2 regions of the Noviherbaspirillum sedimenti genome follow, and region 1 is predicted to be linked to the other one. Evidence: predicted binding sites of a transcription regulator. Region 1 holds the regulator's gene; the other holds the start of a gene.

The links. Region 1 encodes NrdR, which represses ribonucleotide reductase genes. Its sites were predicted from a motif close to CACNANATNTNGTG; they were not measured.
Region 2: a site for NrdR is predicted at 1,378-1,391, ahead of D3878_RS20860 (ribonucleoside-diphosphate reductase subunit alpha). Genes of this name have one in related genera too.

What each region holds. Positions count from the first base shown of each region.
Region 1 is NZ_QYUQ01000002.1:1,957,299-1,961,811, reverse strand. It holds gene glyA (serine hydroxymethyltransferase) at 1-857, shown strand, start outside; gene nrdR (transcriptional regulator NrdR) at 950-1,420, shown strand; gene D3878_RS23475 (hypothetical protein) at 1,577-1,903, shown strand; rRNA gene D3878_RS09160 (16S ribosomal RNA) at 2,070-3,602, shown strand; tRNA gene D3878_RS09155 (tRNA-Ile) at 3,709-3,785, shown strand; tRNA gene D3878_RS09150 (tRNA-Ala) at 3,793-3,868, shown strand; rRNA gene D3878_RS09145 (23S ribosomal RNA) at 4,168-4,513, shown strand, end outside.
Region 2 is NZ_QYUQ01000002.1:4,490,022-4,494,534, forward strand. It holds gene D3878_RS20850 (sigma-54-dependent transcriptional regulator) at 1-662, shown strand, start outside; gene ampD (1,6-anhydro-N-acetylmuramyl-L-alanine amidase AmpD) at 649-1,275, shown strand; gene D3878_RS20860 (ribonucleoside-diphosphate reductase subunit alpha) at 1,614-4,513, shown strand, end outside.

The DNA.
Region 1 (4,513 bases):
TGGCGCTGAACATGTCCGGCAAATGGTTCAATGTCGTTTCATACGGCCTGAACGACAAGGAAGAAATTGATTACGAAGCCATGGAACGCCTGGCGCGCGAGCACAAGCCCAAGCTGATCATCGCCGGCGCATCTGCTTATGCGCTGCGCATCGATTTCGAACGTTTCTCGAAAATCGCCAAGGAAGTTGGTGCCTACTTCATGGTCGATATGGCGCACTACGCCGGCCTGATCGCCGCCGGTGTCTATCCGAATCCGGTGCCGTACGCCGACTTTGTTACTTCGACCACGCACAAATCCCTGCGCGGTCCGCGCGGTGGCGTGATCCTGATGAAGGCAGAATTCGAAAAAGCCATCAACTCGGCAATTTTCCCCGGCATCCAGGGCGGCCCGCTGATGCACGTCATTGCCGGCAAGGCGGTGGCATTCCAGGAAGCGCTGACGCCGGAATTCAAGGCTTACCAGCAGCAAGTCGTGAAGAACGCCGATGCACTCGCCAAGGCGCTGATCGAGCGTGGCTTGCGTATCGTCTCCGGCCGCACCGAGTCCCACGTGATGCTGGTCGATCTGCGTGCAAAGGGGCTGACCGGCAAGGAAGCTGAAGCTATTCTGGGTGCGGCGCACATCACCTGCAACAAGAACGGCATCCCGAATGACCCGCAGAAGCCATTCGTGACGTCTGGCATTCGCCTTGGTAGCCCGGCCATGACCACGCGCGGTTTCACGGAAGCTGAAGCGACCAAGGTTGGTCACTTGATCGCCGATGTGCTGGATAACCCGCAGGATGCCGCGACCATTGAACGAGTCAAGGCCGAAGTCAAGAAACTGACTGACGCCTTCCCGGTCTACGCGAAGTAATCTGCGTCAAAGCGCCTTCGTAACCCGTTTGGGGCGAAGGCGCTATCGAAGCCGGTTTCTCGAGGTGTAATGATTAGAACAAGAATCTCGCAATGAAATGTCCCTTTTGTCAGCACGAAGATACGCAAGTCCTTGATACGCGGGTATCGGAAGAGGGTGATTCAATTCGCCGCCGCCGTCGCTGCGTGCACTGCGACAAGCGCTTTACCACTTACGAGCGTATCGAGCTGGCGATGCCTGTGATCGTCAAGAAAAATGGCAGTCGCACCGAATTTGACCCAACCAAATTGCGCGCCAGTTTCATGCTGGCGCTGCGCAAGCGGCCGGTTTCTGCCGAAGCGATTGATGCCGCCATACACAGGATCGAAGAAAAGCTGCGCTCCAGTGGCGAGCGCGAAGTCATGTCTGGCCGCATCGGCGAACTGGTGATGCACGAGCTGAAGCGCATGGACAAGATTGCCTATATCCGCTTTGCCTCGGTTTACAAGAGTTTTGAGGATGTAACCGAATTCCAGGATGCGATCGCCGAGGTTGGTCAGGAGCGCAAGCCGGCAGGCAAATAAGCTTGCCGGGCAAGTCAATAATCTGGCCGGGGAAATTTCACGAAAAAAGTCGCCGAAAGAAGTGGACGGTTTCCGTTGCAAGCCCCATAATCCTGCTTCTTCGTTGCCACCGACGACTCGCAAGAGTGTTGAAGCGGCGAAGGAAGAGAAGTTTGATTGCGGAAGTTGGTCAAAGCAGTACGTCCTCCCTGGCAGCAAATCCCCTCGGTTGCATTGATCCGGCGCTTTGGCCCGGTTCCTTGTTTTTCAGGCCTGCGTGTCTGTGCCGGTGGATTGTCTGGTGTTCCGTCCGGCAAGTCCGGGTGGGGTGAAGGAGAGGCGGCGTTGGAGAGGGTTGAAAAATTCTTCAAAAACGCGGTTGACGAAAACTTTGAAACGCATCATAATCTTGCCTCTCTGCTGCTGACGAACAAAACGCTTCGCAGCCTGCCGGTCACCTGGCAAAGCAGAAAAGAAAGTTCTTTAAAAATTAACAGCCGATAAGTGTGGGCGCTTGATGGAGTGCAGCGCTGGGTAGCCAGCGTCAAGCTTAAAATATCAAGTGCTCGCACAGAAGAAAATAGGTCAGTCCGCAAGGATTGATCCTGTCAGTATTTTGAGTGAGCGACGGTTCTTCGGAACCTGTCCGCAAGGACACAAAACAGAGATTAAACTGAAGAGTTTGATCCTGGCTCAGATTGAACGCTGGCGGCATGCCTTACACATGCAAGTCGAACGGCAGCGCGGACTTCGGTCTGGCGGCGAGTGGCGAACGGGTGAGTAATATATCGGAACGTGCCCTGGAGTGGGGGATAACGCAGCGAAAGTTGCGCTAATACCGCATACGATCTACGGATGAAAGTGGGGGATTCGCAAGAACCTCATGCTCCTGGAGCGGCCGATATCTGATTAGCTAGTTGGTAGGGTAAAAGCCTACCAAGGCATCGATCAGTAGCTGGTCTGAGAGGACGACCAGCCACACTGGGACTGAGACACGGCCCAGACTCCTACGGGAGGCAGCAGTGGGGAATTTTGGACAATGGGGGCAACCCTGATCCAGCAATGCCGCGTGAGTGAAGAAGGCCTTCGGGTTGTAAAGCTCTTTTGTCAGGGAAGAAACGGTTCTGGATAATACCCGGGACTAATGACGGTACCTGAAGAATAAGCACCGGCTAACTACGTGCCAGCAGCCGCGGTAATACGTAGGGTGCAAGCGTTAATCGGAATTACTGGGCGTAAAGCGTGCGCAGGCGGTTGTGTAAGTCTGTCGTGAAATCCCCGGGCTCAACCTGGGAATTGCGATGGAGACTGCACGGCTAGAGTGTGTCAGAGGGGGGTAGAATTCCACGTGTAGCAGTGAAATGCGTAGATATGTGGAGGAACACCGATGGCGAAGGCAGCCCCCTGGGATAACACTGACGCTCATGCACGAAAGCGTGGGGAGCAAACAGGATTAGATACCCTGGTAGTCCACGCCCTAAACGATGTCAACTAGTTGTCGGGTCTTAATTGACTTGGTAACGCAGCTAACGCGTGAAGTTGACCGCCTGGGGAGTACGGTCGCAAGATTAAAACTCAAAGGAATTGACGGGGACCCGCACAAGCGGTGGATGATGTGGATTAATTCGATGCAACGCGAAAAACCTTACCTACCCTTGACATGTACGGAACCCTGCTGAGAGGCGGGGGTGCTCGAAAGAGAGCCGTAACACAGGTGCTGCATGGCTGTCGTCAGCTCGTGTCGTGAGATGTTGGGTTAAGTCCCGCAACGAGCGCAACCCTTGTCATTAGTTGCTACGAAAGGGCACTCTAATGAGACTGCCGGTGACAAACCGGAGGAAGGTGGGGATGACGTCAAGTCCTCATGGCCCTTATGGGTAGGGCTTCACACGTCATACAATGGTACATACAGAGGGCCGCCAACCCGCGAGGGGGAGCTAATCCCAGAAAGTGTATCGTAGTCCGGATTGGAGTCTGCAACTCGACTCCATGAAGTTGGAATCGCTAGTAATCGCGGATCAGCATGTCGCGGTGAATACGTTCCCGGGTCTTGTACACACCGCCCGTCACACCATGGGAGCGGGTTTTACCAGAAGTAGGTAGCTTAACCGCAAGGAGGGCGCTTACCACGGTAGGATTCGTGACTGGGGTGAAGTCGTAACAAGGTAGCCGTATCGGAAGGTGCGGCTGGATCACCTCCTTTCTAGAGTATGCATGCAAGTTGAGCGCTCACACTTATCGGTCTGTTAGTTGAAGAGAACAGAAAACAGTGCCCGCAGCACCACGGGGCAATTGAGGTCTGATCAAGCGGGTCTGTAGCTCAGCTGGTTAGAGCACCGTGTTGATAACGCGGGGGTCGTTGGTTCGAGCCCAACCAGACCCACCAGGAATACGGGGGTTTAGCTCAGCTGGGAGAGCACCTGCTTTGCAAGCAGGGGGTCGTCGGTTCGATCCCGTCAACCTCCACCAGTTTCACAAAGGTCAAACCACAGTCAGTCAGTATGACGAGACTCTGGTTTGGTTTTTAGAAGACCATTGGCTGTTTTGTTCTTTAACAATCTGGAAGAAGTAATAGTAAAGAAATTTATCAGTTGGCCTGATGCAGGAATGCATTGGAAAGACTGGTGGGTTGTGATTGTATCAATCATCGAAGTATGAAAGCGTTCCCGCGCAAGCGAGAATGGCTGGATTACGGCAAACGCAACAAACTCAGAATAACTCTATGACGTCTCTTGGAATGGGAACAAACCGAGAGATCAACGTTATAGGGACAAGTGACTAAGTGCACATGGTGGATGCCTTGGCGATTACAGGCGATGAAGGACGTAGTAGCTTGCGATAAGCTGCGGGGAGCTAGCAAACGAGCTTTGATCCGCAGATTTCCGAATGGGGAAACCCGGCCCTTTGGGTCATCACTCACTGAATACATAGGTGTGTGAGGCGAACGTGGCGAACTGAAACATCTAAGTAGCTACAGGAAAAGAAATCAACCGAGATTCCCAAAGTAGTGGCGAGCGAAATGGGAAGAGCCTGCAAGATTTAGCATTGTTGATAGTGGAATGCTCTGGAAAGTGCAGCCATAGAGGGTGATAGCCCCTTACACGAAATCAGCGT
Region 2 (4,513 bases), 2.5 Mb from region 1:
GCGTGCGCAAGGTGGGTGCGACTGTCGAAGAGCCGGTGGATGTGCGCCTGATCAGCGCGACGCATCAGGACCTGGCCGAGTGCGTCGAAAAAGGGCGATTCCGGCAAGACTTGTATTACCGCCTGAACGTGATCGAATTGCGCTTGCCGCCGCTGCGCGAACGGCTCGACGATATCGGCATGCTGGCCGATGCCATACTGGCGAAGCTGGCTGCGCCAGGTGCGCGCCGGACGACGCTGACGCCGGCGGCGCTGGCGGCCTTGCGGGCCTATGCCTTTCCGGGCAATGTGCGTGAACTGGAAAATATTCTTGAGCGCGCCCTGGCTTTTGCCAACCATGATGTCATCGAAGTTGCCGACCTGGCCTTGAGGTCGGCGAGCCTGCCCGCAGGCCTGCCTGCGGCTGCACCGGAGCCCGACTTGCCGGCGATTGTGCCAGCACCGTTGCCGCCGACCTGGAGTGCCGCAGCGCCGGCCATGGTGGCGACGCCCGCTCTGCCGGTTGCGTTGCCGGACCACCTGGACCAGGTTGAGCGTGAGATTATTTGCCGCGCGTTGGGGCAAACACGTTTTAACCGCACGCAAGCTGCGGAATTGCTGGGCATTAGTTTTCGCCAGTTGCGCTATCGGATGCAGAGGCTGGATATCCATGAACCCGATTGAGCGTTCGTCCCTGGCCATTGATGCAGCCGGCTGGTGCCACCCGGCGCAGCACCGGCCGTCTCCCAATTTTGATGTGCGTCCGGCATCGGTAGACATCGATCTGCTGGTGATTCATAATATCAGTCTGCCGCCGGGCCAGTTCGGCGGGTCCTATATTGCCGATTTGTTCGGCAATTGCCTCGATTGCGATGTTCATCCGTATTTCGACCAGTTGCGCGACTTGCGCGTATCTGCCCACTTTCTGATCCACCGCGATGGCAGTCTGGCACAGTTCGTCTCCGCCGATGCGCGCGCCTGGCATGCCGGCGTATCCTCGTTCGACGGGCGCGAGAGGTGCAACGATTTCTCGATCGGCATCGAACTGGAAGGCAGCGATTTCGTGCCTTTTGACGAGCGCCAGTATCGTACCCTGGCGGATTTGACTGCCGCTCTGCGGCAACGCTACCCCTTGCGCGCGGTGACGGGGCATGAACATGTCGCTCCCGGGCGCAAGACCGATCCCGGGCCCTTTTTCGACTGGGATGCTTATTGCTCCCTCGTGCGGCAATGTGAAAAAGCCGACGGCGATTCCGCTCCCTTGCGCTTTCCGCCTTTGGAAGCGAGTCGATCCTGATTGTCAACCGTTGTACGGCATAAAAATTATTTTTTTGACTGTAAAAATATATTGCGCACGACAATCTCAGGTACTAGAATTAGTTCTGATCACAAATAAAACCACTAGATGTAGTGGTAAATCTTCTGGGAAAGTAAATTTTCCCCGGTGTCATCCAGGCGTTGGTCCTGGCGAACAGAGGGGGATTTACTTCTCAAAAACAAGCCCGGCCTGAATTGCAGCAGGCGGGCAATATGGCGAAATCAGATTTATCTTAAGGGGGGAGCCCGGCGCTTGCGGGCTTTCAGAACAACCGTCAACAGCATCCGGCTGTTGGCAAGACAGTATTAGGAGGTCAAGTGCATTCAACTCAAGAAATTTCCGTCAACGCTCCCGTCGATCACGGTGCGGTATCTCCTGCAGCCGGTGCGTCCACCCCGGCCGTCGCGGTATCCGCCGCAGCGTCCGGGCTGGGCGACTACCGCATCCTCCGACGCAACGGCGCCGTGGTTGGTTTTGAGCCGTCGAAGATTGCGATTGCCATGACCAAGGCCTTCCTGGCGGTCAATGGCGGGCAGGGTGCGGCTTCGGCGCGCGTGCGCGAACTGGTCGAGCAACTGACTTCCGGCGTGGTGGCCGCCCTGGTGCGGCGCCAGCCGGCCGGTGGCACCTTCCACATCGAAGATGTGCAGGACCAGGTGGAACTGGCGCTGATGCGCTCCGGCGAACACGACGTGGCGCGCGCCTATGTGCTGTACCGCGCCAAGCGCATGGAGGAGCGCGCTCAGCAGCAGGCCGCCAGGCCGGTAGTGCAGTCGCCGCAGTTGCATGTGACTGAAGCCGGCCAGCGCCGTCCGCTGGATCTGGTGAAGGTGCGCGCCATGATCGACGCCGCGTGTGTCGGCCTGGAAAAGCATGTCGATGCCGAAGCAATCATGAGCGAAACCCTCAAGAACCTGTACGACGGCGTGCCGGTCGAGGAATTGCACAAGTCCGCCATCCTGGCGGCGCGCGCGTTGATGGAAAAGGATCCGGCGTATAGCCAGGCCACCGCACGCCTGTTGATGCACACCATCCGCAAGGAAGTGTTTGGCCTGGAGGTGGCGCAAGCCGATGCCCCGGCTCACTACCTTGACTATTTTCCGAAATTCATCAAGAAGGGTATCGAAGCTGATCTGCTCGACGCCAAGCTGGGCCAGTTCGACCTGGCCCGTCTGGCCCAGGCACTGAAGCCCGAACGCGACCTGCAATTCGGCTATCTCGGCCTGCAAACCCTGTACGACCGCTATTTCCTGCACATTAACGACGTGCGTATCGAAATGCCGCAGGCTTTCTACATGCGCGTGGCGATGGGCCTGGCCCTGAACGAGAGCGACCGCGAGGCGCGCGCCGTCGAGTTCTACAACCTGCTGTCGTCGTTCGATTTCATGAGTTCGACGCCAACCCTGTTCAATTCCGGCACCCAGCGCTCGCAGCTGTCTTCCTGCTACCTGACCACGGTGGCCGACGACCTCGAAGGCATCTACGAAGCAATCAAGGAAAACGCCCTGCTGGCCAAGTTCGCCGGCGGTCTGGGCAATGACTGGACCCCGGTGCGCGCACTCGGCGCCCATATCAAGGGTACCAACGGCAAGTCGCAAGGCGTGGTGCCGTTCCTGAAAGTGGTCAACGACACCGCCGTGGCGGTCAACCAGGGCGGCAAGCGCAAGGGCGCAGTCTGCGCCTACCTGGAAACCTGGCACATGGATATCGAGGAATTTCTCGACCTGCGCAAGAATACCGGCGACGACCGCCGTCGCACCCACGACATGAACACCGCCAACTGGATTCCTGACATGTTCATGAAACGGGTCATGGAAAAAGGCGAATGGACCCTGTTCTCGCCCTCCGACGTGCCCGACCTGCACGACAAGTTCGGCAAGGCTTTCGAAGTTGCCTATCTCGGCTATGAAGCCGCAGCGGCGCGCGGCGAGCTCAAGCTGTTCAAGAAGCTGCCGGCAATGGACCTGTGGCGCAAGATGCTGTCGATGCTGTTCGAGACCGGACATCCCTGGATCACCTTCAAGGATCCGTGCAACATCCGTTCGCCGCAGCAACACGTCGGCGTCGTCCACAGCTCTAACCTGTGCACCGAGATTACGCTCAACACCAACGATTCCGAAATCGCCGTGTGCAACCTTGGTTCGGTCAACCTGCCGGCCCACATGAAGGACGAAAATGGGCAAAAGCGGCTGGACCTGGTCAAGCTGCAAAAGACCATCCGCACCGCCATGCGCATGCTGGATAACGTCATCGACATCAACTACTATGCGGTCAAGAAGGCGCGCGACTCCAACCTGCGCCATCGTCCGGTCGGCCTGGGCATCATGGGCTTCCAGGACTGCCTGCACATGATGCGCGTGCCCTACGCTTCAACCGACGCGGTGGCTTTCGCCGACAGTTCGATGGAAGCGGTGTGCTACTACGCCTACTGGGCTTCGACCGAGCTGGCCGAAGAGCGCGGCCGCTACAGCTCCTACCCGGGCTCGCTGTGGGACCGCGGCATCCTGCCGCAGGATTCCCTGAAGTTGCTGGCCGAGGAGCGCGGCGGCTATCTGGAAGTCGATACGGCGGAAAGCATGGACTGGGCGCCCCTGCGCGGGCGCATCCAGCAGCACGGCATGCGCAATTCCAACTGCGTGGCGATTGCGCCGACGGCGACGATTTCCAACATCATCGGCGTGTCGGCCTGTATCGAGCCGACTTACCAGAACCTGTACGTGAAGTCGAACCTGTCTGGTGAATTTACCGAGATCAACGAATACCTGGTGCGTGACCTGAAAGCGCGCGGCCTGTGGGACGAAGTGATGATCGCCGACCTCAAGTACTTCGACGGCACCCTCGCCAAGATCGACCGCATCCCGCAGGATCTGCGCGAGATCTACGCCACCGCCTTCGAGGTCGAGCCGAAATGGCTGGTCGAGGCGGCCTCGCGCCGGCAGAAATGGATCGACCAGGCGCAGTCGCTGAACATTTACATGGCCGGCGCCTCCGGCAAGAAGCTCGACGAAACCTACAAGCTGGCCTGGCTGCGCGGCCTGAAGACCACCTACTACCTGCGCACCATGGCCGCAACCCACACCGAGAAATCGACCTCGCGTGCCGGCGCCCTGAATGCAGTGTCGGCTGACGGCAGCGCCAGCGGCGGCATGGCGGCGGCGGGTGGTTTCGCGGCAGGCCCGATCGCGGCGGAAGAGCTCGCCGGTCCGGCATGCACCAT